Regions from separate parts of the Ruegeria sp. CDSB029 genome, predicted to be linked through region 3. Evidence: riboswitches for the same ligand, from Rfam matches in the RefSeq annotation. Region 3 holds a riboswitch; each other region holds the start of a gene.

Region 1 (7,715 bases), on a different contig from region 3:
CAGCACGAAGGTGTCCGCGTACTCAAAGTCGTCATAACACCCCATCGGCTCATCAATGCCGAACGTCCGCATGAAGCCTACAACGGCTGATGCCATGCAGTGTCGTGCGTTGGGGTCGATATTGTTAGACCGGAACCCGGCTTTCATCAGTTTGGAGGCCGCATAGCCTTCCCAAACCGTCCATTGGCCGGAACCAAACATGCCGACACTGGTCGGGCCTTTCTTGGCCAGCGCCTCTTTCCATTTTGCGGCCATGACATCGAACGCTTCGTCCCAGCTGACCGGCTCGAACTCGCCGTTTTTGTCGTATTCGCCGTTGGTCTTGCGCAGTAAAGGCGTGGTCAGTCGATCCTTGCCGTACATGATCTTGGACAGGAAATAGCCCTTGATACAGTTCAGCCCGCGGTTCACAGGCGCGTCAGGATCGCCTTGCGTCGCAACGACGCGACCCTCTTTGGTGCCAACCAGAACAGAGCAGCCTGTACCACAGAACCGGCAAGCCGCCTTGTCCCACCGGATGTCCGGCGCTCCGGCCTGGGCATTGGCTTGACCGGCCGCCAGCGGAATACCAGCGGCTGACGCCGTTGCTGCGGCCGCAGAGGCCTTGAGAAAAGTCCGACGGGATTCAGAATGTGTCATTGCGTGGGCCTCCGGCTGGGGGTTGGGCTTGGGGCATCGGGCTGCGGACGGGCGTCCGCGGGATCCTCGAAATGGTGATAAGTCAGTGTCAGTGAGATGACGCCCGGGATCTGGTGCAGATCCATGATGATCTCGGACGCAAGGCGTGATGGCGTGTCTTCGACAACGACAACAAATCGCCCATCGTCTGTTTCGGCGTGAATTTCGACACCCGGTGTGTCCCTCATCACCCGCGCTGCTGCGCTTGTGTGATCAGGTGCGACATGGGCAAGACAACCGCAGATGTTCATTGAGTAGTTTCCATTTGTGGTTGAGATTGGCGTTCAAGCGCAATGGCATCGGCGGGACATAAACTTGGGCAAATCCCGCAGCCGTTGCATGTATCAAGGTCAAGCACTGGCTCTGCGCGGCCACCGGTCATCAGTTTGAAGCGGATCGCGCCTTGTTCGCAATTGTCCTGACAGATGCGACAACTGACGCCGTTCATGGATAGGCACGTGGCCGCTGTAAGCGCGGCGCGCCATGGCCAATCTGGCAAACGGTCAAACATTAACGTTTCGGTTGGACAAATCCGGGCGCAGTCACCGCAGAAGGTGCAGGGATTATCAGTTGGCTGGAACCGGGGGTATCCATCTGCCCCGATGATGATCGCATCCTCGGGGCAAGTATCTGCGCAATCACCACATTTGCTGCATGTTTCAACAAAGCACAGCTCAACCGAGCCCGGAGGTCTGGCGATATTGCCGTCCTCTGGTCTAATTTTGGCGCTTAGAAACGCGCGTCGGCTGGTCAATTGTTGCATTGCATGCGACCTGGCTACACTCGATTCCTGTAATCGAGTGTATCGCATACCGTGATCTGTGGGGTTCTTTTTTGATTTAGGTCATTTTGCCCGATTATTATTAGTCATTTGGGAAACTTTAACTTTTGCACCTATGCGACCTTTGGCGATCAGCGCCGAGGTCGAGCGGTTCGGATCAACAGAAGAAAGACAAAAACCGATCCCAGCGATGTCGTGACAATACCAACAGGCAGCTCTTGCGGGGCAAGCAACAGACGGCTCAGTATATCCGATCCTGTAAGCAACGCTGCCCCAACAATGGCGGCGGTAGGCACAAGCTGGCTGTGCAATGGCCCTGCGATACCGCGCGCGATGTGGGGAACCATCAAGCCGACAAAACCGATCACACCCGCAACGGACACAAACACAGCAGTCGCAAGAGCGGCCACGAAGAACATCCGGAACCGCAAGCCTTGAACGGGCACACCTAGGGTGGCGGCCGTCAAATCACCAGTCAGCAGCGCATCAAGCCAGCGGCTGCGGTACATCGCATAGGCGAGGATCAATGCTAAACCTGCGCAGACCAGAGGGAATGTCTCCCACCGGGCAAGACCCAAACCCCCAAGCATCCAAAAGATAACAGAATGGGCCGCACGGCTGTCGCCCGCGAAAATCAGATAATTGGTAATAGCTGAAAACAAAAACGAAACTGCAAGCCCCGCGAGGATCAGTTTTTCGGGCGCGCTTGTGCGCAGCCCATGAACCAAAGCCAGCACAATGCCTGACGCGACAAGCCCTCCAAAAAACGCGGCCAGTGGCAGGGTCCAAAAGCCCAGCACATCTCCGGTTACTGTAATGACAAAGACTGCTCCCGCCGCAGCGCCAGAGGACAGGCCGAACAGAAACGGGTCCGCCAGATCGTTGCGTGTGGTGGTTTGCAGGACAACGCCGACGATGCCCAGCCCGGCACCGATCACGGCGGCAAACAGCGCGCGTGGTAAGCGCAGGTCAAACACGATGCGGTGGAGCGGAGACATTTCCCCTTCCACCATCCCCGTGCCCAATAAGACACCCGCCAGTGCGTCAGAGGCCGGAATGGATGTGGTCCCGTAGACCGTCGAGGTTAGCAAAAGGGCGGCCAATACAGCCGCCCCCAGCAAGAGTGTAAGGCCAAGTCGGCCCATATCAGTTCAGGCCCGGGTGCATGGCTTTGGCCATCTTCGAAATTGCTTCGATATTTGCCGGTCCGGGTGTCAGTTCCTCGTAGCGCAGACCAATCCAGCGTTCGTTCTTGACCGCGTCCGTCTGAGACATCACGGGATGGTCCTTTAGGAACTTGAAGGTATCTGCGGCGCCATTTCCAGTTTGATAATCAAGTAAAACCAGGAATTCCGGGTTCGAAGCGGCAACAGCCTCCCACGAGGAACGTCCCCAGCTGGTGTCCATGTCATGGGTGACGTTCTCGCCGCCAGCGGCAGCAATCATCGCGTCGGGAATGGCAAACTTACCAGCCGTAAACGGGGCATCGGCGGGGCCGTCCAGCAGGAAAACGCGGGGCTTCGGCAGGTCGGCCGTCTGTGTTTGAATCGCGGACAGTTCCTCTTTCCAGCCGGAAACCAGCTCTTCTGCCTTGTCTTCAACGTGCATTACTTTGCCCAAGCGAAGGACGTCGGTGAACAGCAAATCCATGCTGGCTTCGGGGCGATCCTTATCCAGGTGTACGCAGCTTTCCGTCAGGATCATCGTTTTGATGCCAAACGGCGCAAGCGTGTCGGGGGTCACGTCACCGCCCGGCTTCATCCCATAGTACCAGCCCGCAAAGAAAAGGTCGGGTTCGACCGCGACCAGATTTTCTACTGTTGGATACTTGGGCGCAAGTTCCGGGATGTCGCCGCGCAAGGTTTCAAACTCGGGGCTGGTTTTGTACCAGCCGGTGATGCCCGTCAGGCCCACGATCTTGTCCTGCAAACCCAGTGCAAAAGCCATGTCGGTCATGTTAATGTCGTGCACGACCAGCCGCTCGGGTTGAGTTTCAAACACCATCGGCTCGCCGCAATTGTCGACGGTGATCTCGCGCGCTGTTGCGGCACTTGCAATGCCGCTGATCAGTGCAGCGCACCAGAGAGTTTTGTTCATGTTACTTTCCCTAGTTTGAGGTAGTGGTTCTTCGGATATCCAGTGCCGGGATCATGCGGCCTTCATGCTGAAAGCTAAGAAAATCGACACCGAACGTTTCACGGACCCTTTCGGGTGTCAGCACTTCGTGCACTGGGCCGAAACCGGTCAGGCGTGTGGATTTCATTAACGCGACATGGGTCGCGAATTCCGGGATCATGACCAGATCATGGACGATCATGACCACCGTAATGCCCAGCTCAGCCACCAGCGACAGCATGCGTCCCTTGGCGTCCGGGTCCAGATGGTTCGTCGGCTCATCCAAAAACAGCAGCGACGGGTTCTGCGCTAACGCCCTTGCGATATGAGCGCGCTGGCGTTCCCCCCCGGATAATACGGCCATCCGCTTGTCAGCGAGGGCAACCAGTCCGGTCAGTTTCAGGATTCGGGCCAATTCCAAGGCGTGCTCAGCCGCAGATCGATCGGCGCGGATCGGGATTTGCCCAAGGGCCACGTAGTCGCGCAGAAACAAACGCCCGTCCGGCGATTCCTGTTGACTGACCACGGCGATCATTCGGGCGCGGTCCATCGCCGAAAGCTGCCGAAGGCTGCGCCCCTTTACCAAAACGTCCCCCAGCACAATCTCTTCACCGCCGCACAAAAGATTCAGCAGCGTTGTCTTACCCGCACCGTTTGGGCCAGCAATTGCCAGAGTTGCCCCTTCATTCAGTTCGAAATTGACGTTTTGCAGCAGTACGTCGCCGTTCAGGGCGTAAAACTCCAGCCCGCGCGCCTCAAGGAAAGCTCCGCAGGTCATGCGCTTGTCTCCAGTTTTAGCCGTGGCAGGCGCGCCAGGGTCTTTTCAAGAAGGGCAGGCGGGCGCTGCGATGCGTTGGTCCACCCGTCGGTGCTGCGGTGGTATTGATGCGCAAATTCGGTCAGGGCGTCCACGTCCTCAGCCGATTGGATGTCACCGAAAAGGTACTGCGCTTTGTCTATTGCCTGAAACCCGACGGTTGTGGGTCGACCGCAACCGGCCATGCAGGAAACGCTGCGGATGCCAAAACTGGATGGAAGCTTGCCTGCAAGCGCAGCGCGCAATGAACCCGCCCGGTCAGAACCCTCGCAGGTCTCGCAAATCAGAAGGAAGTGATCAGTACTGATCGACATGGCCCACTCCGCCTGTTGCCAAGCGCGGACAGAAGGTGCCAATCATGTCATCACGTCTTAGACGTGTCATAAAGCCTCCTTCCAGGACGCCCCGCCCCGGGTTGGTTGAACATCGGATGGTAGGTCTCCTGACTTGCGGGTCGTGGCTTGGCCATCCTTCCCGACCCATTTGGGGTCAGTGGGTATTTGGCGTCGCTCACCGCTTACAGTTGCGGGGGCAGTCACGGACTTGGCGCTTGTTGGCAACCTCACCGTATTCCCTTTTCATCCCTTGGCGAACCATAGGGAACCATCGCGGTGATGCTTGCCCGAGTTCCGATTTTGGGTCAAGCGATAATACTCAGCGCCCTACGCACAGAGGTCATTTGTCATTTGCCAACGATCTGACTACGCTGCATCGCAGAAATGTAGGGGCAAAGGTGGATATGTTCTGGTTCCGGGGGGGGCGAACATCCAATGTTTGAAACGACGAACGCACATTCAAAAACAAAGCCAGGCAAGATGAAAATTCAAGAAAACAGAACCTATTCTCAACTGAAGGTAGGCGACAAGGCGCAGGTCACCCGATTGTGCACCGTGGACGACTTGTACGCGTTTGCCTCGGCTTCGGGCGACCACAACCCGCTGAACCTGGCAGCCTATGACGGTGATGGAGATGGGCGCCCCGAGGCTGTCGCGCCCGCTTTGTGGCCTGCTGGTCTGGTGGCCGCAGTCATTGGGAACATCTTGCCGGGGGCCGGTACGCAAACACGTCGGGCGGATCTGAGTTTTCATGCTTCGGTTTTGGCAGGCGAAGAACTGACTGCCTTTGTGGCTGTTACAGAAAAGCGTGAAGACGGCGACCTGACCTGTTCCGCCGAAGTGCGCCGGGTCGGGGATAACGCATTGATCCTAAGCGGCACCGTACAGGTCACGCCACCATCGCGGCATTTGACCTTCGACTCGGTCGAGGTACCGGGACTGATCGTTCAGCGTCACCGGCACTTCGACGCTTTGTTGGAAAAGGCACGTCCTCTGGACCCGATGCCCACAGCGATCGTCGCCCCGGAAGAGCCGAATTCGCTAGGCGGGGCATTGCTCGCGTTGGAAAACGGCATCATTACTCCGATTTTGGTGGGCGACCCGGACAAAATCACCGCCGCTGCCGCCCAGCTTGGGGCCGATTTGTCCGGAGTTGAAATCATTGAAGCGCGAGACCACGAAGTGGCCGCCCAACGCGCGGTCGGGCTGGTCGTTGAAGGCAAGGCCCGGATGTTGATGAAAGGTCACTTGCACACAGATGTCCTTCTACGCGCCGTTCTGCGCCGCGAAAACGGCCTGAGGACCGGGCGACGCCTGTCGCATGTGTTCGTGATGGACGTGCCAGGCATGTCTCGACCCATCATGGTTACAGATGCAGCGGTGAATATCGCACCGGATCTCGAAACCAAGGCCGATATCGTTCAGAACGCCATCCATCTTGCGCATTCTATTGGCATCGAGATGCCCAAGGTTGGTGTCTTATCAGCGGTTGAAACCATCAACCCGCATTTACCGTCGTCTATCGATGCCGCGCTGTTGTCGAAAATGGCCGAGCGTGGACAGATCACCGGCGGGCTGGTCGATGGTCCTTTGGCCATGGACAACGCGGTTGATCTGAACGCGGCGCGGACAAAAGGCATCACCTCACCGGTCGCGGGGGTCGCAGACATTCTGGTTGTTCCGAATATCGAAGCCGGCAACATGGTAGCCAAACAGCTGACATATATCTCTCATGCCGAGGCTGCCGGCGTTGTGATAGGTGCTGCGGCACCGATTATCCTGACATCTCGGGCAGATGATGATGCTTCGCGGCTGGCGTCTTGTGCTGTCGCGGCGCTGCATGCAATTGCTAATGAAAGCAAAATCCATGGCTGAACATGTTTTGGCGCTGAATGCCGGGTCGTCCTCGTTGAAATTCGCGCTTTACGAACTGGTCGAGGACCGACGTCCCAGTATGCGCTGGCGCGGTCAGATCGAGCGGTTGGGGGATGCACCACGCTTGTTGGCCCAATCAGCAGGGGGGCGGTCTGTCGACCGTCAGTTGTCTGGAGCCAAAACACATGACGAGGCCATCAGCGCGTTTCTTGAACTTACCCGCGAATACCTGCCGGACATTCACGTCCGGGCCGTGGGCCACCGCGTCGTTCACGGCGGGCCAGTCTATTCGGAACCTGTCGTGGTGGACGAGCACGTCTTTGATACGCTAAGCGGTTTCATTCCCTTCGCGCCTTTGCACCAACCCTACAGCCTTGCGGGTATTAAGGCGGCCGCGGCAGCCTTTCCGGGTACCACCCAGATTGCGTGCTTCGATACCGCGTTTCACAGGACACACCCTTGGGTGAATGATACCTTCGCATTGCCTCAAAGATTCTACGAAAAGGGCGTTCGCAGATACGGGTTTCACGGGCTAAGCTATGACTACGTCTCGCAAAAGCTGAAAGAAATTGCGCCGGGTTTGTACGACGGCCGCGTCGTCATTGCGCATTTGGGAAATGGCGCGTCGATGTGTGCGGTGTCGGGCGGCCGGGCCGTGGCCTCGACCATGGGATTTTCGGCGCTCGACGGTCTGCCCATGGGCACCCGCAGCGGGCAATTGGACCCGGGGGTCGTGCTTTACATGATGCAGCAAGAAGGGATGGAGGCAGACGAAATCGCTGAGCTTCTCTATCGAAAGTCCGGCTTGCTTGGCCTGTCCGGCATGTCCTCGGACATGCGCACCCTGTTGGCTGCTGACACTCCGGACGCGCGCAAGGCGATTGAGTATTATGTCTTCCGCATCCGCCGTGAACTGGGCGCCTTGTCTGCCGCACTGGAAGGCATCGACGCTTTGGTCTTTACCGGAGGCATCGGTGAAAATGCCGCCCGTATCCGTCAGATGGTTTGCGAAGGGATGCGCTGGATCGGGATTGATATGGACCCGAACCGAAATGCCGACAACGCTACGGTTCTGTCCACTGATTTCAGCCGGGTGCGTATTCTGGCTATTCCC
Region 2 (7,715 bases), on a different contig from region 3:
GCCTCGATCCGTTCCGGTTCAGCCCGGTGGGCAAAACGTGAATACTCCAGATGCGGGTCACGCTTGCCCGGTTCCTTGAACGAAGCAATGCCTGCAGAAATTCGCCCGTCCACTTCAGGCAGGACAACGTGCATAGCCAAATCAGCAGGCGAAAGACCGCGTTCCGCCTCGGCCCAGGCTTTGCGGCGGGACGTAGCGAGAGCAACCTGAAACACCGGCACATTGGCGGCGTCCAGTGGAGAGGTGCCGGATGCGCCTTTGCCCGAAAACGCGGTGGCGTTGATGATGGCCGACGGTTCAAGGGAGGCGATGTTCTCGCGCAGCCAATCGGCGGCTGCAGGTGCTTTCAGCGAGGGGGCGAACATGCCTACAGCTTCGATGCCGCGTTCTCGCAATCGGCGGATCAGGGCTGCGACCGGGGCAGTGTCTGCCGATGTCAGATAGGCACGATAGAAAGTCACCAGAATACGCTTCGCGCCGCTCGAGAATGCTGTTTCGACCGAGATTACGCCACGGTCCGGGCACCACGCGCCGCACTCTGGCAAGGTCTTAGCGCCCATCACCGGCCCGGCATAAAGCCCCGCCGCAAGCGCCATTTGCGCCAAGGCCGCTTGCGCCGCGACTTCGCCGCCGGTGTCACACAGATGCGCAAGCCGCCGCAGGGTTGAGACGGGCAGGGTGGAGTAATCATCCAGCCGCGTATCCTCACGCCCATCGGCAGGTAGGACGGCCAGTGCGATCCCCTTGGATTGCGCCAGCGCCAGAACTTGCTGCAAGCCATAGGACCAGTAAGGCACGCCGCCGATCAAACGGATCAGAATGCCCTTGGCGCCCTCGAGCGTTTGCTCGACATAAGTGTCGACGGACAACGGGTGTTTCAGTGCTGTCAGGTTGGCCAGCCGCATTGTCGGCATTCGCCCTTCGGCCCCGCCACCGCGATGCCAGCCCGCCGCGAAAGCACCAAGGTCACTGTCCGAAAAGGACAGCACCACCAGATCCGCCGGACTTTGGCCCAGATCGGTCGGGGTCTCGGTTTCCTCGAGCCCGTGGCTTTCGCGGAAGACGACGTGCATGGCTTACTCGGCGGCCTCGGTCACGCCCACGAGGATATCGCGGATCGCGGCCTCTTTGATGTCGTCGTGTTCGGCGATGACCACCAGACGCGAACGGCGCTCTTCACCGGGTTCCCACGGGCGGTCATACTGGTGACGTACGCGGGCACCAACGGCCTGCACCAACAGACGCATCGGCTTGCCTTGAACAGCAGCATAGCCTTTGACGCGCAGGATGTTCAGCTCATTGGCCAGACGTTCGATATTGGCGACCAGTTGGGCCGCGTCGGTCTGTTCCGGCAACTCGACGATGATGCTTTCGAAATCGTCATGCTCGTGGTCGTGATGGCCGTCATGGTGGCTGGGACGCGCATCCATGTCGTCTTCGGCTGCGGCTTCCAGCCCCAGTACGACGCGCACGTCTACGGCACCTTCGGCGACTTCGACCACTGGCAGCGGACGCGGAGCTTCGGCAGCGATGACTTCTTTGGCTTTCGCCACACCTTCGGCGCCCGCCAGATCGGGTTTTGTCAGCAGGATGATGTCGGCGCACGAGATCTGATCCTCGAACACCTCAGACAGGGGCGTTTCGTGGTCGATCGAGTCGTCAGCCAGGCGCTGGGCGTCCACGGCTTCGACATTCGGAGCGAAGCGCCCGGCGGCGACGGCCTCGGCATCGGCCAGAGCGATCACGCCGTCAACGGTGATCTTAGAACGGATATCCGGCCAGTCGAACGCCTTCAGCAGCGGCTTCGGCAGCGCCAGACCAGAGGTTTCAATCAGAATGTGATCGGGGCGCGGCTCCAGCGCCATCAGTGCCTCGATGGTCGGAATGAAGTCATCGGCTACGGTGCAGCAGATGCAGCCATTGGCCAGTTCCATGATGTTTTCCGCCGGGCAATCCGGAATGGCGCAGGATTTCAGGATATCGCCATCGACGCCAACATCGCCGAACTCATTGACGACCACAGCCAGACGCTTGCCCTGCGGGTTCTGCATCAGGTGCTTGACCAGCGTAGTTTTGCCCGAGCCCAGAAAGCCGGTGATCACAGTGACGGGGAGTTTTTCGAGATTGCTCATTTCAGGGCTCCAATCGGGGGAATGCGGGCCGCACAGTTTTTGCGGAAATGTTCGGGGCGCTCACGCCATTTCACCAGACCGTCTTCAGCGGCCAGATATTTGGTGACGCCTTCGACGATGGTCTCGACGTGGTCGGTCTCGTCGAGGTTTTCATAAATGAAGGTCCATCGGGACGGGCCACCACGCAAAACGATCGAACATCCCTGATCACAGTTCGACAGGCATTCCACCGGCTTCAGGTCCACGCCGTCAGGCAAGCCCGCCTGTTCAAGCGCTGTGTGCAGCAAAGTGCCGGGTCGCTGAGCGTCATCTTCGATGGGCAACCCACGGCGGCATGTCGTGCAGACCAGCAATTCGACTGGTGCGGTCTCGGTCACGTCTCTCATCCCCCTAAATCCTTTATACGGGGGACGGGGTTTCATGCGGGCCACGTGTGCGACATGGACCCGACACCGGAACACCCCGCCCGGTTTCAACTTCGGGTGCTGGCAGGTCTCCCGGCTTGCGGATGTCAGAGCGTTTGCCCTGTCGGATGTCCCGCCTTCCCGGCCTATTGGGCCAGTGGCTTTGGGCACCCTCTCCGGTCACGGTCGCGGGGGCGGCTGTGCTTGGCGATGACATCGCTGGCACATTCCCTTTTCATCCATCCGAGGATGGACACCAACGCATGCGACATGCGGCACGGGCAGGGGGCTTGTCAAGCACGACTGAGGATTGAAAACCGGTTAAGTCAGAAAAGCGACCAGCCGAAGTCAGTCAGCGGCATTCGATGCGATCCGATCACGAAGCCAGGCGCAAAACAGCCCCGCAGCCGCGGATGATTGAGCGCTTCCGGGCTTGGCAATCAGGTAGTGCGGTTGTGCAAACGGAATCGCTGGACCGGCAATCGCAACAGGCGCGCCTTGGGCAATCGCGTTCTGTGCGAACCTTTGGGCAATATTAAGGAAGCGGGCAAAGGCGCGACAAAGACAAAGCACATCCCTCTACCACTGTCGCATTGTGCGTCGCGCCGTTTGTTCGCGGGAAAAGATTTGGCACGTGTGGCATTACTTTCAAACCGCTTCGACATTTAACCCCGGACATCAACGGCGACGGTTATGCTGTTCCAGAAGCCAGTAGGAACATGATACCCAAGTGTATACGCCCGAATTTGCGAAAGCAGCGCAGAAAGCTAAGTGTTTGAAAAGAAGTGGAGGCGAGTACCAATTTCGAACTTGCGTAAAGGAATTAAATTTCTTAATAAATAACAATTGTTTAGTGAAATTTTATCGGTACGTGGGCTTGCGAATGTTGCGGGATTGTTGGTTGAAATTGTTCATTGGCTTAACGCCATCAAGGATGATGCTCGATTTTTGGTTCAAGTGGATTTTGGTGCAATGATCACAGCAACGCTGATTGCTTTCAGGCGCGTCGCAGCCTGAATGCGCCGTCACTCGACCTTCCGCCCGTCAAGATATGAGCCGGTGTTCGGATACCTTGAACGCTGCTTCAATAGCTGCACGATTTCGTCGGCAACAACTGCCATTTTGTCATTTGAAAGATTCTGATGCCGGTTTGCCAGAGTAGTCAGTAGTATACGTAATTCTTCATCCGGAATGGAGCTGTCTAGAGCCACCGACATAATGCTGGGGCTTACAACGCGTGCTAAAACAGTTGAGCGCCGTTTGACAATTGCTCCCGGATCGAACGTCGCGTTCTGGAGGTGTCTAAACCTGGTTCGTTCGTGAAGGTAAGTGTCGTGAGCGAACTTTTCCTCCGGTAGTCGTTTCTCTGCGATCTTCCGATGGAACCTTACAAGTCTAGCAACGTCTTTGACTACAGTGGTGGTCGTTTTCAGTACATCCAGCTTTTTGTTCGAACGGATGTATTCTCGAGCGTCCGCTTTCCACTTGAAACCTGCGAAAAGCAAAGCGTTTGAATCGAGTAGCAGTCGCACCGTGCGACTTTCCCCCATCGAAATGGTAATGCCAGGCTCCACCAAATGATGATGTAGAATAAAGTTCCTTAGACCCATGGCAAAACTATGCGCGCCGGAGTTCTTCCCGATTACCCTTCCAATTCCCCGGGTGTAAGATTCACTGTTTTCCAGCTTGGAGTATTTTCGGATACGTCTGCAAACATCTACGTATGAAGCATAAAGCGCAGAGAATGTTAAAAGATTGGATGTTGCCTTAGATTGTTCTCGAGCATACGCAGAGTTATCTGAGCGCTTGAACTCAAGAACGGTGTCCATCCCTGCCGTAGCCGCATTCAAACCAAGGCTTGCTTCCAGCATTGCGGCATGCACCCTTTCTAAGTTCTCCAGTGCGGTATGAACTTTATGGTAAGGGGAAAAGCGCAATGCGTAATTCCACGATTCCTCTTGCAGCTTTGAAGTGTATGCGGCGAAACCCTCTGGATGATCCGTGCTGCTTTCTGCAATATATGTTGCGACCGTCAGCGCTCGGTTTAACTCGGCGAGCTGACCGTCTCCAAAGTCCCATCTCAGTAGGTCGACTTGAGAGAAACACTTCGCTAATTGAAACTCCTGTGTGGTAACACCCTTTGAGACGGATGCAAAAAGATCGTGTGGTTTAAAGCGATGCTTGGCAATGAAACTCGCAAAATCTTCTTTGGGCATTCGAAACCTAGCTAGTTTTGTTGATATCGCATCGAAGACTTTCCGACATGAACTATAAAATTGACTACTAGGGTGCCGCTCTCGGGCGTCTTCTGGTTCCAGCTTCAAACTATGCGGTTACTATCTAGGTATGATGAAGCTTGCAAATCTGTTCCGAAGACGACAACCCCAACCCAAAAACCCACTTTTGAGTTTTTTCGCACCGGCCAATAGAACACGGCGCGAATAAACCCACGTAACAATGCCATGGGAGGACCCGCGATTTTCTTCGGTGGACCAATGTATGAGTTCTTGGCTCGGTTTTGATGACTACGTGGGAGGGAAGGCGAACAAACACCGTCGGATTCTTCGCAATGAACGCAGCGGTGTTGTGCACTGTTTTCAAAGTGCGGGGAGCGGGGGAGGGGGATTCCTTAGAGCATTCTAGAAAAGTGTATTTCTGCGTTTTTTCACATTCTGCGCTATAGGGTATCCCAAAGTCTCCCCATAAATTTATAACTATATTTAAGATATTGATACTAATAATAAATGCCCTGTTGTCACCTCCTCAAAACGGTCCCCGAATGGCTCCCCATGCTTCCCCGGCGCTCCCCGAAATTTCCTTAGATTCGCCGTCAGGCCCCCTGCGGCCTGGCCGAATAACCAGTCTCGACTCCCCGGTAGGGAATGGCGGGGAACTGATATAGGGGCGCGGGGGAAACTGTGGCGGAGTTGAGGCATAGGTTAAATGCAGTTGGGCAATCGTACACCTGATCTGGCGTTGATACTCGATATAAGGATAACGCCAGCGCCCTCATCCGAGTCAGTGAAAGGCCGGCCGAACTCTGTCATTGGTTCGATGCTCCCCGAGGTGACGGCAGACCTAATCGTCCAGGAATGCTGTTACTGTTGTTTTCAACGCATCCCAATCAGTGAATTCTCTCAAGCCATCTCGTGGATCAATCTTCTGGCCTAGCATGACAACGTGTTGGACGATCTCTCTTTCAAAATACCCGTAATTATCAGGCCGTACGGCACCAGCGACCAAGGCGGTCGCGTCTGGTTCGAATTTCGTCCGCATCAGCATTTCGGTAAGATAGTCCCGCGCGTCCTCCTGACCTTTCTGAAAAGCAGCTTTTAGACTGACGGAAAGCAAAAGTGATTTTCGCGAGGATAATGCGTCATGGTGCCTTTCTAAAAACTCCTCGAACGGCTTGGGGTGCCGGCGTTCATGGACGGGAGCCGCAAGGATAACGTGGTCTACATCTTCCAAAGACACTGGACCTGCCAGTTGGTCGATATCGATCAGCCTAGTTTCGTATCCTGCCCCTAATGTGACTTTGTTGATGAAGCGCGAAATCTTGGCGGTCTGACCTTCAATAGTTCCGTAGGCAATAAGTACTGTCATAATGACGCTCCCGCAAACCGGTCTAAACAGCGAACTTACTATGCCGAAACTCTTCGCCACGGCCTTTGATTTCAATCAAAAATGCCGGTCTCCCTAAGCAATCTGGGTAAAGGCGCGACGTCGAAATGACTGGCTCATACTGTTCTGGAAAGCACAAAAGCTATGGCAAGCCAAAATCCAGTGCGTATGGTCATTGCACCGACGGTTCGCCATTCAAATGGCGTTCCACTAAGAGCCACTAATATTAGAACAGCAAACACCAATAGTGTAGATAAGCCAATCAACCAGGCAATGCGTTGTGCCCAGAATGTGGATTTGTAGATTGCGAATGCGCCAATCAAATAGACAAATCCAGCCAGAAAATTGAACCAAAGCACGAATGGAACTGCATCTCCGACTGCAGCTTTGGCAGCAGCACCCCCAAACAGTGCCGTTCCGCCGGAGAAAATGGTAAGAAGACCAAAGAGTGCTGCGGCTATTGCAACTGGGCGAACCCAAAGCGGAGAGGAAGGCATCGTTGTTCTCCTCAGGAATTAGATTGAGTTTCGTGTCGTGGGCAATCTGCCTACCTCGCCAAACGAACTGTAACGCACGTCCATAATTGCAATTCTTCTCGCCATTACCCTTGATCTTTATCATTGGGCTTAAATTGATACCCATTGGAAAAAGCAGCGTCTGCGGGAGGTTTTTCGCAATAAATATGTGCTGTTGCCTCTTTGGGATGACCCGTTTGCAATTCCAACGATTCTTAAAGTTGGTTCGGTTACCGTGAATCTTCTGGAAATGGACGGACGACTACGCTCGAATTTGCAGCGAAGAGTGTTGATTTGAGTCAATGCCAGTTGCCGCAAGTTCGCCCATAGTGACCCTTCACAAAGGAGGGAGTGCGACATGTTCAATAAAATCGTGGTTGGCTTGGATGGATCGGAGGCGTCAGAATCAGCACTACGCGTTGCCTGTGATATCTCAAGCAAATATGGCTCTCAAATTCACCTTGTCCATACACCTCAGCCGCAAACCGTGGCTTTCGCAATGGGCGCGGTTGCTGGCTATCACGCCGTCACGACAATGCCTTCAGACGAAGAGGTTCAGCAGGCTGCAGACAAGATCATTTCCGCGGGTAAAGAGATTGCCAAAGAATACAATCAGACAGTTTCGCAAACACATACCCAACGCGGTGATCCGGTCGACGAGATCATCGCATGCGCCGAGCAATGCAAAGCTGACCTAATTGTGACGGGCCGCCGCGGACTGGGAAGCATTGGTAGCCTGATTCAAGGGAGCACCTCTCAAGGCATCAGTCGGAATGCCACTTGTGCGGTTTTGACCGTTGCCTAAATTTCAAACTTGGTCCCAATCGGCACAAAAACGATGACGATCAATAAGCTCAACATTGAAGCCTCGTGACAAAACTAAGGTTCGATGGCTACTCCGTGACGCTGAACTCCCGACCGTGAAAACGGAGTCTGACATCCACTGCTTCATGACGGTGACACGAAAACGGATGCTGAAACAGAGGTCATGGGTGCCTGTGGTGATGACCGGCGACCAAACTGTGTTAGGCGAAACGACCCGA
Region 3 (7,715 bases):
CGTACTGGCCCAATAGCGCGCGGCGGTCGCAGGCAGGATCATGAGGCCAACGGCCATCAACGTTCCCAGTGTTTTGAACGCGGCCAGCAGGTTCAGAACCAACAGCAGCATAAAACCCTGATCTACCAACCACGGCCGGCGCGTTTGAGTTTCGAAGAAAACCGGATCACAGGTGCTGACAATCAGCGGACGAAGCAGAACGGCGAATGCCAGCAATGTTACTGTCGCCACCCCGCCGACAAGGACCATCGACGCGTCGTCGATCCCAAGGATTGATCCAAACAGGAAGCTTTTTAGTGGAACTGCGGACCCTGCTGCAGACAGGATAAAGATACCTACCGCCAATGCGATCAGATACAGCGAGGCAAGGCTGGCATCGCTGCGCAGGATTGTCCGGCGTGCAAGAAAGGCGGTCAAAATGGCGACGCCAACACCCGCGATAAGCCCTCCGACCAGCAGTGACATGACTGACAAGCCCGCCGTGACAAAGCCGATGACGATGCCTGGCGTAATCGCATGGGCCATGGCCTCACCAGCCAGCGATAGGCGACGCAGAACAAGAAATGCCCCCACCGGCGCGACCGAAGCCGACAAAACCGTGGTTGCCACAAAAGCGCGACGCATGAAGGCAAAGCTCCACATTTCGACGATCAGGTCATACATTGGCGTGCTCCGGTGTTGAATGGGTGCCACGGAACATCCAGGACGCCTGACTTTCCGAGAGGTATCCTTGTGCAACCAGCCGGTCTGGTGTCAGAACGTCATACACCGGTCCGTGGGTCGCCTCTTGCCCGCCCAAAAGCAGCGCGTGGCTGCAATAATCCAGCACTGAGGAAAGATCGTGCACCACCAAAACCACCGCGCGCCCCTCATCGCGCCATCGGCGGATAATCGACAACAGATGTGCTTCGGTACTTTGGTCGACTGCGGCAAACGGTTCATCCAGCAGGATCAGCGGCGCGTCCTGCATGATAACCCGCGCGAACAGCGCGCGCTGCAGTTGCCCGCCCGATAGCATATGCAGAGGCCGGTCAGCGATATCCAGTACCCCGGCCTCATCCAGCGCGGCGGCCATCCGGTCACGCGCCGCGGCGTCCAGCCCGGTACGATAACCAAAGCCGCGCCAGGCCCCCATCGCGGCAAGATCCCTCACACGGATGGGAAATCGGCGGTCGAATTCGGTCATCTGCGCCAGGTAACCGATGTCACCAGGACGGCCCTGCGGCCAAGTCAAACTGCCCGAAAGCGGATCCATCAAGCCCAGCAGCATCTTTACAAAAGTGCTCTTGCCCGACCCGTTCGCACCAAGAACGGCCAGGGTTGTCCCAGCCGCGATATCCATGGAGAGGCGGTGAAACAATGTCAGGTCGCGGTAGCCCAACGTCAGATCGCGGATTTGTAAAACGGCCGACATCAAATCACCGCGTAAATCGCGAGCCACAAGATCGCCGACAGCGCCAGAGCCCCCGCGACCAGCACCGGAACACTGAATTCCGTCAAGCACTTACCCCTTTGGGTGTCAGCTTTTTGCAATGACAACGGCAACGCCTCCTGTGTTCGGACAGGGGCAAAGCGAGCGCAAGTTCGTGCACGGTACGGACCGCTTGAAACATTGTCATCTCCCTCTGGGACACCCCGCCCAGGTTCATCAATTTCGGATGGCAGGTCTCCTGACTTGCGGGTCAAAGCTATCCCGATCCTTCCCAGGCCATTGCCCAGTGGACGATCTCGGGTCGCTCGCCGCCTACAGTTGCGGGGGCAGTCACGGAATTGGCCTTTTTACAGATCCGTACCGTATTCCCTTTTATCCCTGACCGCAGAATACAGTCGGGAACCATCACGTGGACCAAATACGAATTGATTTGATTCGACAAGAGCGCGAACCAATCGGTGATGGCAATTTGTACCAGGCTCCAATCAGCCAAAAAAATTCTACGATAAGGGTGCTAGCAATGGCAGTGACTTCGCGGGGCTCACTCAGAAGGTTTCAGCCTGGATCTTGCAACGACCGGAACGTATAAACCTGCCAATACTTTGTTCGATTGGCTGCGGCGGCTCAAAGTTCCTCGACACACTCTTGACGACAGATACGCTTCGAAAGCTCACAGGCCCGAGCACAAAATACAAGAGTGGGTTTTGATTAAATGCTGTAACGGAAAGAAATTGATGGCCTTCGCAGCATTGCAGTTTTACCAGTGGTTCTTTTTCATTCCGGCATAAGCCTGTTCAGTGGAGGTTTTTTAGGCGTAGACGTTTTCTTCGTTATCAGCGGATATCTAATAACCTCTATTATCCTTGATGATCTTGGAAAAAATAGCTTCTTTCTTTTGAAGTTCTACGAGCGTCGGGCCCGACGGATCTTGCCTGCCCTGAGTGTCGTCGTACTGGTGTGTATTCCTATCGCTTGGTTTACCATGCTGCCCGATCCACTGGAAAACTTCGGCCAGAGTGTCGTGGCCACGATGTTCTCTCTGAATAATGTTCTTCTCACGCTAACAAGTGGATACTGGGACCTCGCGTCCGAGTTCAAACCTCTGGTTCACACATGGAGCCTGGCAGTTGAAGAACAGTTTTACATAGTTTTTCCGCTTTTGCTTATGGCCCTGTACCCGGTACTTAAACACAGAACGGATCTGCTGGTTTGGGCTATCATCGGGTCCAGTTTCCTGGCGAGCGTACTGTTGGTTCAAACCCACCCGGAGAGCACATTTTATCTTCTGCATACACGCGCCTGGGAACTCGGATTCGGTGCATTGGGGGCATGTTGGGAAAATAAGCGCAAGGTTAGAGCGAGCAACAGTCTTTCGCTACTTGGCCTTATAGCGGTGATTGCATCTATGGTGATCTTTGACGGGACCATGCAACACCCGTCATACCTGACAGCCGTTCCGGTCGTCGGGTCTTTGCTCGTTCTCCTCTATGCAAAGGAAGGCACTTTTGTCGCCAAACTGCTGAGCATCAGAATTCTGGTTGGCATTGGCCTGATCAGCTACAGCCTGTATCTCTGGCACCAACCAATTTTCGCATTTGCGCGCATTGCGAGCTTTGAGGAACCCAGCCCGTATTTTCTTGCCAGCTTGATACCATTTGCATTCCTTTTGTCCTATCTGACCTGGCGTTTTGTCGAACAACCGTTTCGCAACAAAAACGCGATCTCTCTTTCACGCCTTGTTGTTTCGTGCACCGCAGTGACCGCAACGCTGTGTGCTGTTGGGCTTTCGCTGTATCTCGGCCAAGGCTTCCCTACACGCGTTTTCGACACGGATCGAGAGGTCGCAGCGGGGATGCACATTTGGTATAATCACCGCATCAGCCAATACGACGCAGATAAGTTTGATACGAACAGCGGCATCAACGTTTTGATTGTCGGAAACAGTCAGGCCCGTGATTTTGCGAATATTCTCATTGAGATGGGCATAATGAAGGATGCAAATCTAATTTATCGCGACGCGCTCAATGTTTGCGAGCCCAGGCTTTGGGACGATGACACAAAATCTTTGATACAAAATGCTGACGCGACTTTCTTGCCAATCGTCAACCTTTCTGGCGCTTGCAAACTCTTTCTTGAAAACGGGCTTGCCGCGCAACACAATATCGTCTTCGTCGGCCCCAAACACTTTGGTTACAATCTCAATGCATTCACCTTACTGCCCAGATATGGTCGGCCAAACTATACGACGAAGGTATTCGAAGAAATAGTTGAGGCAAACAGGCAGAATGCGTCGGTCATACCGGCTGGTTTGTATGTCGATATCATCAGCTACGCGACCACAAATGGGAATCAGATCCATGTTTTCGATCAAAATGGAGACATTATTTCTGCGGACCGAGTGCATATTACCCAAGCCGGAGCCCAATTCTTTGCTTTATTGATGAAAGACCATCCAGCGTTTGAGATCTTTTTCTAACGCTGGGTCTTCGCATGTTCTGTCCTGATCAAAAGAAACAGATATGTGCGGCTTTAAAGTCTAAAATGAGAGCGATGGCCTTCTTCCAAATCGAGTTGCCGGGTGGTGCCATTTCCTCAGCCTCCCGACAATAGTCTCGATCCGATTACCCCGGCGTTTGCGGTCATCCGAAGTTTAGATCAGGGAAATGCGCGCCGGATGTAACAGTACTTCCGTCACGACGGCGGCCCGGCCCCAAAACAAATGCTGCCCCGCTGGAGGCACTTAGGGGGCAAAAGCCCCCACATTCTTCTCCCAAACATCGCCAAACAACCCAGCGGCAGGGCATTGCGTCCTCGAATTTGGCTCTGTGGCCCTAAACGTCACCAGCAAAACCGCCCCTTGACCTGACCGACCGGGTAGCAAGTCAAATCTGGCGATTTGAGATGCGATTGGGCTCTAAGCGACTCCGCAACCGCTTCGAGATGTGAAATTGGCAGGACATGCACGACATCATCGGAGTCGCATTTACAGACGCGTTGGGACGCATTCGTTACCTTATGCCTACATCCCGCTTTGGGTTTGAGCGGTTCAAGGACAGCCATGCACTGAGAAAAATTCTGGACAATTCGCGTTTCAAATCCGTTTCGGAGGTATACCCACACTCACAACTGTATCCTGTTGCTTCCACAATGCTTCCAGTCAGTTTGGACCTAACGCAAAAAGCCTCGCGTTATGCGAGGCTAAGTATTTGATATCCGACCTTAAAGTTTGGTTGCGGGAGCAGGATACCAACGATGTTTGCAGTCTCTGCTCTACAGTACCGCATAGGCGCAATTCACATTTTTGCTCAGGTTCTTCTTAGTCGCGTGATATGTGTCGAGACTGTTGCACTTATGCACTATCGTCCGCTTCGCGCTGGCAAACGGACATCCGACAGAAACAGTCAGATGACCGCTTCGAGCCCGAATCGGACGTATTTTCGTGACTCCAAAAATGTTATTTTAGAACAAAGGGACAAACTGTCTAAGTCACAAAACAGTGTTGATCGAAATTAAAGCCTAAACTCGACTAAAGGCTTCCTCGATACTCAGGAGTCGCACGGTCAAAAACAAAGCCGCCCACAAAGTGAACGGCCTTGAAGCATTGGCACAGGTCAATTGGTCAGAGAAGCATTGCACTCACGCGCCGCTTCAATCGCCTTCTTGGTACCAGCAAGGCTTATGTCGAAAGCAAAATTGGACTCCGGCATTACAATCATCGTTTCGCGTTCCATCACGTCTGTGACGAAGTCAGGATTGTTAGCAAGGAGATAACCGCCCTTGTACCCGTCTGCCAAGTTGGGTGGAGCTGCTGTCGTATCGCCATAGTACAATTTGTTGTCCATGAGCAGCTCGACTTTATCATCCTTAAATTCGATGTCCGCCTTTGTAAAAACACCCATGTAGCCGAAGTCTTTGTCTGGGGTCAGACCCATTTGAACAACGTTGGTATTCTCATCTACCCGTTCGATCAGGCAAGTATTTCGGCTCTTATCCACAAAAATATTCCAGCCGGATTCCTCGCCGTAGTTTACGAACTCTGCGTTGTCTTTTGGCAGAATGTTTTTGTCCTTGGCATGTCCTACGGTTGCTCCGCATGCAAGAACAGCAGCGGCAACAAGCATCATGGTTGTCATTTTCATAGGAACACTCCCATTAAAATATCGCATAATGAAGATATGAGAATAAACCGTTAACGCGAGTCTTCAAACCAAAAAAATGGCTGCGTCTTTTCGAAAGGCTTGAAAAGCGTTTGATAGAGCGACCACCTTATGCAACAGGACCGAACCAGATCTAGAAGGTCCGGTCGGTCGCTCTGCAAACGGAAACTCATTACAACCCAATCCCCAAGAAAACCTGCATCGTTCGGAGGGAAACCGAGTGAACACCGCGGGCAGTAGTTTAGGGGTGTTGTTTTTACGGTACTGACCGAAAGATGGATCAATGTGCCCCGCGTCACCTTTATCTGGGATGATAGGCGACGCGGGGATTTAGTCTGGTCATGGGACTGGCCAGACTATCTCGAATGTGTGGTTCATCGTGGGTCTAAGCTGAGTTGGCATGAACACTAGATCTGTACACTATTGTTCAAATTCGAAACCCTACGATTGCAAGGCGCGACTACAATTCTGACGCGTACCTGTATGCATATATGTACATGCACGTTAAAATCACGCGAGAGCAAACTTCTTGGCGCGCGTAAAATTACTTGAATTGTTGTTTTTTAGATTCAAGTATTCGAATGCGTAGCAAATTTGTATTACCTCTGGTGCTCGCGCATTCGCCAGACTTGTCTGGTTGTCTCCTTGAGACGCAAGTGAGTGGTGTCGCCAGGAGGCCATTATTTTCGGTTTAATGGGTCTAATAAACAAAGCCTTAAATTCGACGTGCACAGCAAATCTATGACCCCTCCACGCAAACTTTAGTTTCGTTCGCAAAACCGTGGTTCCTCCAATTTGAGAGGTTCTCTATATCGACAGCGGCCCAAAGATCTGTGGTGTTCGTCACAGTGAAATATTCAAATATAGACATAATTCTGGATTTGTTGCGTCTGAGTGTGCTCTCTTCGACCGTTAAAGAAGTAGGGGACAGATAGATGAGACGAGCACTGAGAACGTTGACGATCTGGTCATTCATTTGGTTCACGGCATTAGCGAGCGCTTTTCCTGCCGGCGCGCAAGAGACTGAGGCGGACCAAGAGGCTGTGGAAGTCGAGAATGACAATCTTATAAATGCAGTCGTAGATGAGATGATTGTTGCCGACGATCTCGAGATCCTACTTGTTCCCTTAACCGCGGAAGAGCTTTCCCAGATCGCTGGTACTTGGCAGAGTTATGTGCGCTCGCGGCTCGAAGAAGTCGCGCAGGTAAACTTGCAACTTCGGTCGGCGAGCGGAACTCGGGAAGACAGCTTGCGATCTCAGTTGGGGTGACGGTTCCGCTGCTGACATCGATACCTTTTGGGATCCGCGCTCTCTTGTGTCCGATCGCGCGAACGCTGCCTCTTGTGATCTCCAGACAGGTCGACCCGTAGCATGTCAGCCCGCTTGTGTTGATTTGGATGGCAGTCTGACCGTTCGCGTCAGTGACCAATGGAGCCTGTGTAGGCGGGCTGCACGCTGAAACCAGCAACGCAAACCCAAAATAGATCCATCCGTTCATACGAAATTCCCTTTTTCCCTAAAATAGGCTGGCAGCTGTTCAGTCAAATCTGTCGGGTATCAGCTTCGAGCGCATCGAAGACGCTCTCGAAATATCATCGCATGATCGCATCGAGTCCAAAGCGGACCAGCACCGAAACCCGTAATGTTCTCGCACGGACGAAAATCTCAAACGTCGGTCAATTTTACCATAGTAGCAGGCTTGCTTTTTGCGCCTCGAAACCTTTTGGCGTCGGAAAAAGCGAGCGCATCCTGGCAACAAGTTCGATCTCACCATCCAGCATCTTTCGGACAGTGTTCAACCAGTTATTGAAGGTTTCAGATTCCCAATGATCTTGGACCGCGGCTTCGTTTCTGAACACTTCGTAGAAATAGAAACGATTTGGGTTTGTCTCATCCACCATAATATGAAACTGGAAAACATCGGGTTCTTCACTGACAACATTTTGCGCTTGGAAGATGCTGGCGTCCAAAAATGGCTGCCGATACTCAGGTTTTACGTTGATCACGAAGAACCCACCAAACATTGCATCGTCCATATTTGTCTCCCTCATTGACCTAAAAGCGGCGAAGGTCGCAAAACACACCTGTCCTGCTGGATAGCGTTAACCTACAGCACTGCGATAC
Region 4 (7,715 bases), on a different contig from region 3:
GCTTGCGATGGTGGCCGCAGCACAGGCTTCGGCCGTGCGCCAGATCCTGAAGGGCACACCCCATGAAGCGACACCATTGCTGTCTGCCGTAGCGCCTTCGAAATTCGGCGGTCGCGCCGGGCCTCGCTTTTACTCGGACATTCCTGCGGGCGTAATGCGCATGCGCCACGTGGCCGATCTGAACATCTTTCCAAACGAACTTCGTTCGGTCGCGGTGTCAGGAGAGCACATCAGAGATTGGCTTGAAATGTCTGCGGGCGTTTTCAATCAGGTGAAACCCGGCGCGCAAACTGAATTGGTCAATCCTGATCGAGCCGGACACAATTTCGATGTTCTGTTCGGGCTAAGCTACGTGATCGACCTCAGCGTACCGCCTCGGTTCGATGCGGAAGGGCGACTGGTAAATCCGGCATACCGGCGCATCTCAGATCTTCGTTTCCAGGGCCACGCAGTGACGGCCGAACACCGCTTTGTCGTTGCACTGAACAATTACCGCGCCAGCGGCGGTGGACATTTTCCGTTCATACAAGACGCCGAAGACATCAACGTTCCAGCCTTGCCGATCCAACACGCGTTGAAGGGCTACCTGACCGGTGCAATGCCCACAGAATCGCTGGAACAAGGTCCCTGCCCATTCCGTTTTGCGCCCATGCCAGGGTCCACTGTCCTGTTGAAGACCGGTCCAAAGGCACAGCGTCATCTCGCGGACATCGCAGAGTTCAGCCCAAAGCTGGCTGGCACGGATGCCGAGGGGTTTTTGCACATACAACTGTCACTGTGACGGGTTGTCATCTCTGCGTGTCTTCCCTATATCAAAATTCGAGAGGTTGGCGCGGGCGAGCGCCTCGCCAACCTGGTCAGGTCCGGAAGGAAGCAGCCACAACGAGCCCCGCTTGGGTCGATGTCCAACCTCTCACTTACTTGAACCGCTAGCCGCAGGAGGGCTTTTATGATTGTAGCAAAAACCCTTCAGGCAAAGCGTTTCTGAGGCCGACCCTCACACCTGCCTGAACACATTACCGCTGGATGCGCGACCGCCATCCAGACGGATTGCTGTACCTGAACACAGGCAGAACAATGTCTTTTACACTTTCGGACCTGGGATGGTCCTCACACTTTGCCGCCCAACATGCGGCCAATCCTTCGTGCGTTCCCTTTCGCATCACAGCCGTTCACCGTGATCGTCTGATCGGTGCAAACATCAACGGTGAAACACCTCTGCTCACCCTGGCCCAGCCGACGGGCGACTTCGCCGTCGGCGACTGGGTATTGGCGGATGATCATAACCGCGTTCAACAGCTGCTGGAACGCCGCAGCCTTTTGAAACGCCGCGCCGCCGGAACCGGGGCCCAGGCTCAGTTGATTGCTGCTAATGTGGATGTGCTGTTCATCGTCAGTTCCTGCAATGCTGACTTCAATCTGGCCCGACTGGAACGGTATTTGGCTTTGGCACACCAGGCCGGGTGCTATCCGGTGATCGTTCTAACCAAGGCCGATACCTGCGCCGATCCTGATAATTTCTCCAAAGCAGCCGAGTCGCTGGCTCCGTTTTTGACCGTGCTGGCTATCAATGCTTTGGATGCCCTGGACGTGCAGCAAGTTCTGTCCTGGTGCTCCACCGGGCAGACTGCCGCAATGGTCGGCTCATCCGGTGTCGGCAAGACAACATTGGTCAACGCCATGACGGGCCTGGATGAGGCAACGTCCGGCGTTCGCGCGGACGACGCGCGCGGGCGGCACACGACAACTGCCCGCGCGTTGCATCCGATGCAGAACGGCGGATGGCTGGTCGATACACCCGGCATGCGGGCTTTGCGGTTGCTGGATGCGCAGGATGGCGTCGATGAGGTCTTTTCTGACATTCTGGAATTGGCTCAGACCTGCCGCTTTTCCGATTGTCAGCATCAGGCCGAGCCGGGCTGCGCCGTGCAGGATGCGATTGCAAACGGATCACTGGACACCGAGCGGTTGGAGCGCTGGCGAAAGCTGCGGCGCGAAGATGAAAGGAACTCGGAAACCGTTGCGCAGTCTCGTGCGCGCGACAAGGCCTTTGGTAAGATGGTACGATCGGTGATGCAGGACAAGAAATCCCGCAAAAAGCTGTAAGTACCGGCTCAGGCGATTAACCGGGGCCATATGGCCGCATTTCGGCGCGCAAATGCGCCGATGTGACCGACCTCGGCCAATCCAAAGTCTTTCGGCGACAACTGATGCCGGCGGGCTTTGGGACCGTAAAGATCGGCCAGGCGCCAAACCGCGTTCGGGGGCACCACCTGATCATCGTCCATTGTGAACAGATCGACGGGTGTTTCCGACGCAGCCCAACGGGCGTCTGGAAGGCTTTTGCCGATATCCGGCACATAGCTCAGCGCAGCGGTGCACCATTTGCGCCACTGCCAGTAGACACGTGCCGGAAGGTCCGAGCCGAACCCAAGTGCCTTGCCTGGCAGGTATCCCAATGCCTTAACCAGCAATGGCGGGTGGGCATACCAGAACATTGTCGCCAGTGCGCGATACGGCCAGGGGTGGTCGGATACCGTCACCAAACCTGAACAGACACAGATCATCCGGTCGATCTGCTCAATATCGGGCTGAATTGGCCCCAGCATTCCACCCACCGAATGGCCAATGCTCCACTGCTGGGCGGCGGGAAATCTGCGCCGCATTTCGGCGCGAGCAGCGGGCATGTCGATCAACGCCCAGTCAGCCATCGTGGCCTGCGAATCGCGCAGGCGCCCGTGTAGAGAGTGGCCAAAATCGCGATAGTCATAGGTCAGACAGGCCATACCCTGTTCTTCCACCAACCACCGCGCAAAATGCTGGTAATAGTCGCGCGGTACGCCTGTGGCTGCATGGACTACAACCGCCACATCAGGTGCCGAGGCAGGCATATACAGCCGTGCCGACAGTTCGGCCTCTCCGGCAGAAAACGTGAAATCTTCGGTCAAAACGACCGGAGTGTTGTCCAACATGGTGCCCTCGCAAGCATCTGAACTATTCGGTTCACATATGGCATATCGGCGCTTTTGCGCGACTAGAGTCAACAGATTTTCAAAGTGACCAAGCGTCCACTTGAACGATGGAAAACAGCCCGCTTGACACAAGCCACCTACAACCGCTAGCGATGAGGTGATGGTTCTCGTCCTTATATTGGGGCGGGATGAAAAGGGAACTCGGTGCGGTCCAGCCCGGCAATGCCGGAACAGACCAAGGCCGCGACTGCCCCCGCAACTGTAAGCGGTAAGCAATGCCGAAATACCACTGGCCGAAAGGCTGGGAAGGTCGGCAAAGCAATGACCCGCAAGTCAGGAGACCTGCCATCAAAGTAAAAACCGAAACTCGGGCGGGGTGTCCGGGCAGGTCTTCAGTACGCTGAGTTCCCTGTTCCACGTCCCCCGCTCACCGCGCGGAGGGCGCATTATGATCTGGAAGACAACGACCCACGAATTCACCGCCACCCTGTGCCAGAAAACGGGGAAAACATGCCCCGCATTGGCCCAAATGGCTCGGGCATTGGCCGAGGCGATGGCAACAGCACAACCAATGACGACCAGCGAATTTGAGGTGGACGGCTCCAGCGAACTGACCCATTGCGATGAGGGTTGCACCGCACGGTTTCGCGCCAGCCCGGCCCGGATCAGGGTCTATTGCGGGGCAAACACGGGCGACTCGGCCGACACGTTGGACGAATACGCCGATATGATGTTCAACCCTGACTTTTCCACTCTGCCTGCTGGTGTTTTGGCGGCCTTGCCTTGCGCCATGCTTCAGGCATCGGCCCTTGCACCGCGTCCATCGCATCAGGTTGTTCAACAAGCCACGGCCTGATCCTAGTTCACCGATCGCTCTGGGCCGGTTTCATGGCCCAAGCCATCTGCTCATCCGTTTCCACCGCGCATGGTCGGGCCAAGCGCAGCCGGTTTAGCGCGTGGTTTGGATCTTCACCGCTTTCCACCATGAGCCTCAGCGCGACCATCCCCGACCGCCCACAACCGCCCCGGCAATGCACCAGCACGCGTCCACCGTCGGACAGCACCTGCCGGGCGGCTGCGCTGGCGTCGGGCCAAAGAGTTTCGATTGGCAGGGGCGGCGTGCCAAAATCCTCGACCGGAAGATGCACCCAGGTCGCGGACCTGCTTTGAACGTCTCGACCAAAACCGCCTGCGCCGACCTGCTGCATCTCAGCCTCGGTGGTCATTGAAATCACCAGATCGGGGTTCCAGTCCTGTATCACCCTCAGATCATCCACATACCCACTGCCGCCGCTAGGCAAGGGGGACAGCGCCAAGGTGCCTGTGCCAACAGGCAGCGCGTAGATTGCAAATTTTGCCAAAGCTTATGCTCCTACTGCCACCGGCCCACCAGATTTTGACAGCCTATTTATCCCGCTTACAGACGCTGTCCAAACCGAAATTCCACAAAGCATGCTGTGGACGCGGGCGGCCCGGGTCTCTACGCTGCATTTCTGACACGAATCTGACAGAGCAGACATGACCGAAACGCCCAGCCCCGCCTATCAGGTTCTTGCCCGCAAGTACCGCCCTGAAACCTTTGCAGATCTGGTTGGACAGGACGCAATGGTGCGCACGCTGAAAAATGCGTTCGAAGCGGATCGGATCGCGCAGGCCTTTATCATGACCGGTATTCGCGGCACCGGCAAAACCACCACTGCCCGGATTATCGCCAAAGGTATGAACTGCATCGGTCCCGATGGTGAAGGCAAGCCAACGACCGAACCTTGTGGTCAGTGCGAGCATTGCGTTGCCATCATGGAAGGCCGGCATGTCGACGTGATGGAGATGGACGCCGCCAGCCGCACCGGCGTGAACGATATCCGCGAGATCATCGACAGCGTTCGCTATCGTGCCGCCAGTGCGCGTTATAAGATTTACATCATCGACGAAGTTCACATGCTGTCGACCAGCGCTTTCAATGCGCTGCTCAAAACGCTTGAGGAACCGCCCGAACATGTAAAGTTCATCTTTGCGACGACCGAAATCCGCAAGGTCCCGGTGACAGTGCTGTCGCGCTGCCAGCGGTTTGACCTGCGCCGGATCGAACCCGAAGATATGATCGGTCTGCTCAACAAGATCGCCGCGGCGGAAAACGCACAGATCGCCGAAGACGCGCTTGCTTTGATCACACGTGCGGCCGAAGGCTCTGCCCGCGATGCGACCTCGCTGTTGGATCAGGCGATCTCACATGGTGCAGGGGAAACCAGCGCCGATCAGGTTCGGGCAATGTTGGGCCTTGCAGATCGCGGGCGCGTGCTGGATCTGATGGACATGATCCTGCGTGGCGATGCGGCTGGGGCATTGACTGAGTTGAGCGGCCAGTATGCCGAAGGGGCCGACCCGCTGGCCGTGCTGCGCGATCTGGCCGAGATCACCCATTGGGTTTCCGTGGTCAAAATCACGCCCGATGCCGCCGATGACCCCACCGTCTCACCGGATGAACGTGCGCGCGGTCAACAGATGGCCGAGGCGCTGCCGATGCGGGTGTTGACGCGGATGTGGCAGATGTTGCTGAAAGCGCTGGAGGAGGTCTCTGCAGCACCCAACGCGATGATGGCCGCCGAAATGGCAATCATTCGTCTGACTCATGTGGCCGATTTGCCAAGCCCCGAAGAACTTATCAAACGACTACAGGATGCGCCTCCACCCCCACCGAACGGGGGACCTGGCGGTGGTGTGGCTGTGCCAACTCATGCACCTACGCAGGCGACTTCCTCTACGCATCTCTCGGCCCAGCGCGGGCCGGCAGGGGCACCCACCGCAGCGCTTGCTCAGGACATCCAGACCGCGCTGGCACGCTATCCAACCTTCGAACACGTGGTCGAGTTGATCCGCACCAACCGGGACGTAAAACTGTTGGTTGAGGTCGAAAACGGTGTGCGTCTCGTCTCGTATTCCCCGGGACGGATCGAGTTCACGCCGACGGACAAAGCGCCGACCGATCTGGCGCAAAGGCTTGGTTCAGCCTTGCAACGCTGGACCGGAAACCGATGGGCCGTCTCAATCGTGGCCGATGGGGACGCGGCAACAATCGCCGAGGTTCGAGACGCGGCTGATCTGGCGTTGAAAGCGCAGGCCGAACAACACCCATTGGTTCAAGCCGTTCTGATGCAGTTTCCCAAAGCGCGCATCAAACGGATCGAAACCCCGGAGGAACGCGCCGCCAAGGTAGAAACCGAAGCACTGCCTGAGGTCGAAGACGAATGGGACCCGTTCGAGGAGGATTAACACCTGCACTTTGCACACATCGATGCGGTCTACTACGAAGCATGCGAAGTATTTAACCCTGGCTGGGATGGCGAACCGGTTAGCGAATTGGTCGAAGCAGTTGCTCTCACCTTGCATCCGGTATCCATGGTCTTGCTGGTGTTGTCTGCTATAGCAATCTGGCGCGGAAACCTATGGATCGCATTGGCGACGTCCTTCGCTTGGGCGATTTGGGCGGCTCACATTTTTGTCGACGACTTGATGGATGACTCGCGTAGATCGGCGGCAGACATCGGGTGCATCGGTCATTCCAGCCTGTTCATAGGGCTGACAATTGCGCTATGTGCGTCGATGACACTTTACGCTGTATATGTTCGCCTAAGGCGATCACAATTTAGGAGACAGTAAATGCTCAAAGGACTCGGCGGTCTGGGCGATATGGCCAAGATGATGAAATCCGCACAGGATTTGCAGACCAAGATGACGGATATGCAGGAAGAGCTGAACAACATGATGGTTGTGGGCGAATCCGGTGCGGGGCTGGTGAAGGCTACCGCCACCGCAAAAGGCGAGCTGAAGGGTTTGGACATCGATCCGTCGATCTTCAACGGCGACGATAAGGAGGTTGTCGAAGATCTGATTCTGGCCGCTATCAAGGACGCGCAAACCAAAGCGGCCGAGCGTTCTCAGGCCGAGATGGCAAGGCTGACCGAAAGCATGGGTCTGCCCGCAGACATCAAGCTGCCGTTCTGATAGACACTCCTGACGACCCAAAGGCCGGGCACCCCTGTCCGGCCCTTTTGCAGGAGCACACGCCGTGAGTTCGAACAGCGATATCGACAATCTGATCGACCTGATGGCCAAACTGCCCGGCCTCGGCCCCCGCTCGGCCCGCCGCGCAGTGCTGCACCTGATCCGAAAGCGCGCCCTGCTGCTGACGCCCCTGTCGGACGTAATGCAGCAGGTGGCTGCCACCGCCCGCGAATGCCTGAATTGCGGCAACGTAGGCACGACAGATATCTGTGACATTTGCGATAGCGAGGATCGTGCAACCGGAGAGTTGTGCGTGGTCGAAGATGTGGCTGATCTCTGGGCGATGGAACGCGCTGCAGTTTTCAAGGGTCGCTATCACGTTTTGGGCGGCACATTGTCGGCTCTGGATGGGGTCGGACCGGACGAACTGCGCATTCCCCGACTCAAGGATCGGGTGATGGCCGAAGGGATTTCTGAGGTCATTCTGGCCCTAAATGCCACTGTCGATGGCCAGACCACCGCCCACTACATCGCGGATCAGTTGGAGGGACAGGTCCGCCTGACCTCACTGGCGCAGGGTGTTCCGATTGGGGGCGAGCTTGATTATCTGGACGACGGGACGATTACGGCGGCGCTGAGGGCACGAAAAGAACTCTGAGTCTTGCGATACGGCGACAACCGGAAAGGATTCGCCTCTTCCGGTTGCACACCAAGGTCTGTTCCGATTGTCAGGTGTAAGCA

The links. A riboswitch is a leader RNA that binds a small molecule or an ion and turns the genes downstream of it on or off. The one in region 3 is predicted to bind cobalamin.
Region 1: it holds a riboswitch for cobalamin, as region 3 does, so the genes downstream of both, AC2FI8_RS08100 (DUF1636 family protein) here and AC2FI8_RS22660 (metal ABC transporter ATP-binding protein) in region 3, are expected to answer to the same signal.
Region 2: it holds a riboswitch for cobalamin, as region 3 does, so the genes downstream of both, AC2FI8_RS04780 (DUF1636 family protein) here and AC2FI8_RS22660 (metal ABC transporter ATP-binding protein) in region 3, are expected to answer to the same signal.
Region 4: it holds a riboswitch for cobalamin, as region 3 does, so the genes downstream of both, AC2FI8_RS12570 (hypothetical protein) here and AC2FI8_RS22660 (metal ABC transporter ATP-binding protein) in region 3, are expected to answer to the same signal.

What each region holds. Positions count from the first base shown of each region.
Region 1 covers NZ_JBXWOX010000005.1:149,893-157,607, reverse strand. Annotated here, with positions in the region: gene napA (nitrate reductase catalytic subunit NapA) at 1-639, opposite strand, end outside; gene AC2FI8_RS08125 (chaperone NapD) at 636-929, opposite strand; gene AC2FI8_RS08120 (ferredoxin-type protein NapF) at 926-1,441, opposite strand; gene AC2FI8_RS08115 (FecCD family ABC transporter permease) at 1,591-2,604, opposite strand; gene AC2FI8_RS08110 (ABC transporter substrate-binding protein) at 2,606-3,556, opposite strand; gene AC2FI8_RS08105 (ABC transporter ATP-binding protein) at 3,567-4,352, opposite strand; gene AC2FI8_RS08100 (DUF1636 family protein) at 4,349-4,705, opposite strand; cobalamin riboswitch at 4,807-5,012, opposite strand; gene AC2FI8_RS08095 (bifunctional enoyl-CoA hydratase/phosphate acetyltransferase) at 5,207-6,601, shown strand; gene AC2FI8_RS08090 (acetate/propionate family kinase) at 6,594-7,715, shown strand, end outside.
Region 2 covers NZ_JBXWOX010000003.1:78,963-86,677, forward strand. Annotated here, with positions in the region: gene cobN (cobaltochelatase subunit CobN) at 1-1,073, opposite strand, end outside; gene cobW (cobalamin biosynthesis protein CobW) at 1,077-2,132, opposite strand; gene AC2FI8_RS04780 (DUF1636 family protein) at 2,129-2,518, opposite strand; cobalamin riboswitch at 2,603-2,812, opposite strand; gene AC2FI8_RS04785 (hypothetical protein) at 3,562-4,752, opposite strand; gene AC2FI8_RS04790 (flavodoxin domain-containing protein) at 5,615-6,139, opposite strand; gene AC2FI8_RS04795 (hypothetical protein) at 6,274-6,654, opposite strand; gene AC2FI8_RS04800 (universal stress protein) at 7,031-7,477, shown strand.
Region 3 covers NZ_JBXWOX010000030.1:15,940-23,654, reverse strand. Annotated here, with positions in the region: gene AC2FI8_RS22665 (metal ABC transporter permease) at 1-663, opposite strand, end outside; gene AC2FI8_RS22660 (metal ABC transporter ATP-binding protein) at 656-1,414, opposite strand; cobalamin riboswitch at 1,644-1,854, opposite strand; gene AC2FI8_RS22655 (acyltransferase family protein) at 2,163-3,908, shown strand; gene AC2FI8_RS22650 (hypothetical protein) at 5,044-5,571, opposite strand; gene AC2FI8_RS22645 (hypothetical protein) at 6,525-6,860, shown strand; gene AC2FI8_RS22640 (putative quinol monooxygenase) at 7,274-7,615, opposite strand.
Region 4 covers NZ_JBXWOX010000009.1:51,082-58,796, forward strand. Annotated here, with positions in the region: gene AC2FI8_RS12550 (bifunctional 2',3'-cyclic-nucleotide 2'-phosphodiesterase/3'-nucleotidase) at 1-781, shown strand, start outside; RNA gene ffs (signal recognition particle sRNA small type) at 821-919, shown strand; gene rsgA (ribosome small subunit-dependent GTPase A) at 1,078-2,106, shown strand; gene AC2FI8_RS12565 (alpha/beta hydrolase family protein) at 2,115-2,972, opposite strand; cobalamin riboswitch at 3,117-3,336, shown strand; gene AC2FI8_RS12570 (hypothetical protein) at 3,421-3,828, shown strand; gene AC2FI8_RS12575 (protein-tyrosine phosphatase family protein) at 3,836-4,333, opposite strand; gene AC2FI8_RS12580 (DNA polymerase III subunit gamma/tau) at 4,491-6,242, shown strand; gene AC2FI8_RS12585 (YbaB/EbfC family nucleoid-associated protein) at 6,630-6,974, shown strand; gene recR (recombination mediator RecR) at 7,039-7,632, shown strand; gene AC2FI8_RS12595 (lactoylglutathione lyase family protein) at 7,703-7,715, opposite strand, start outside.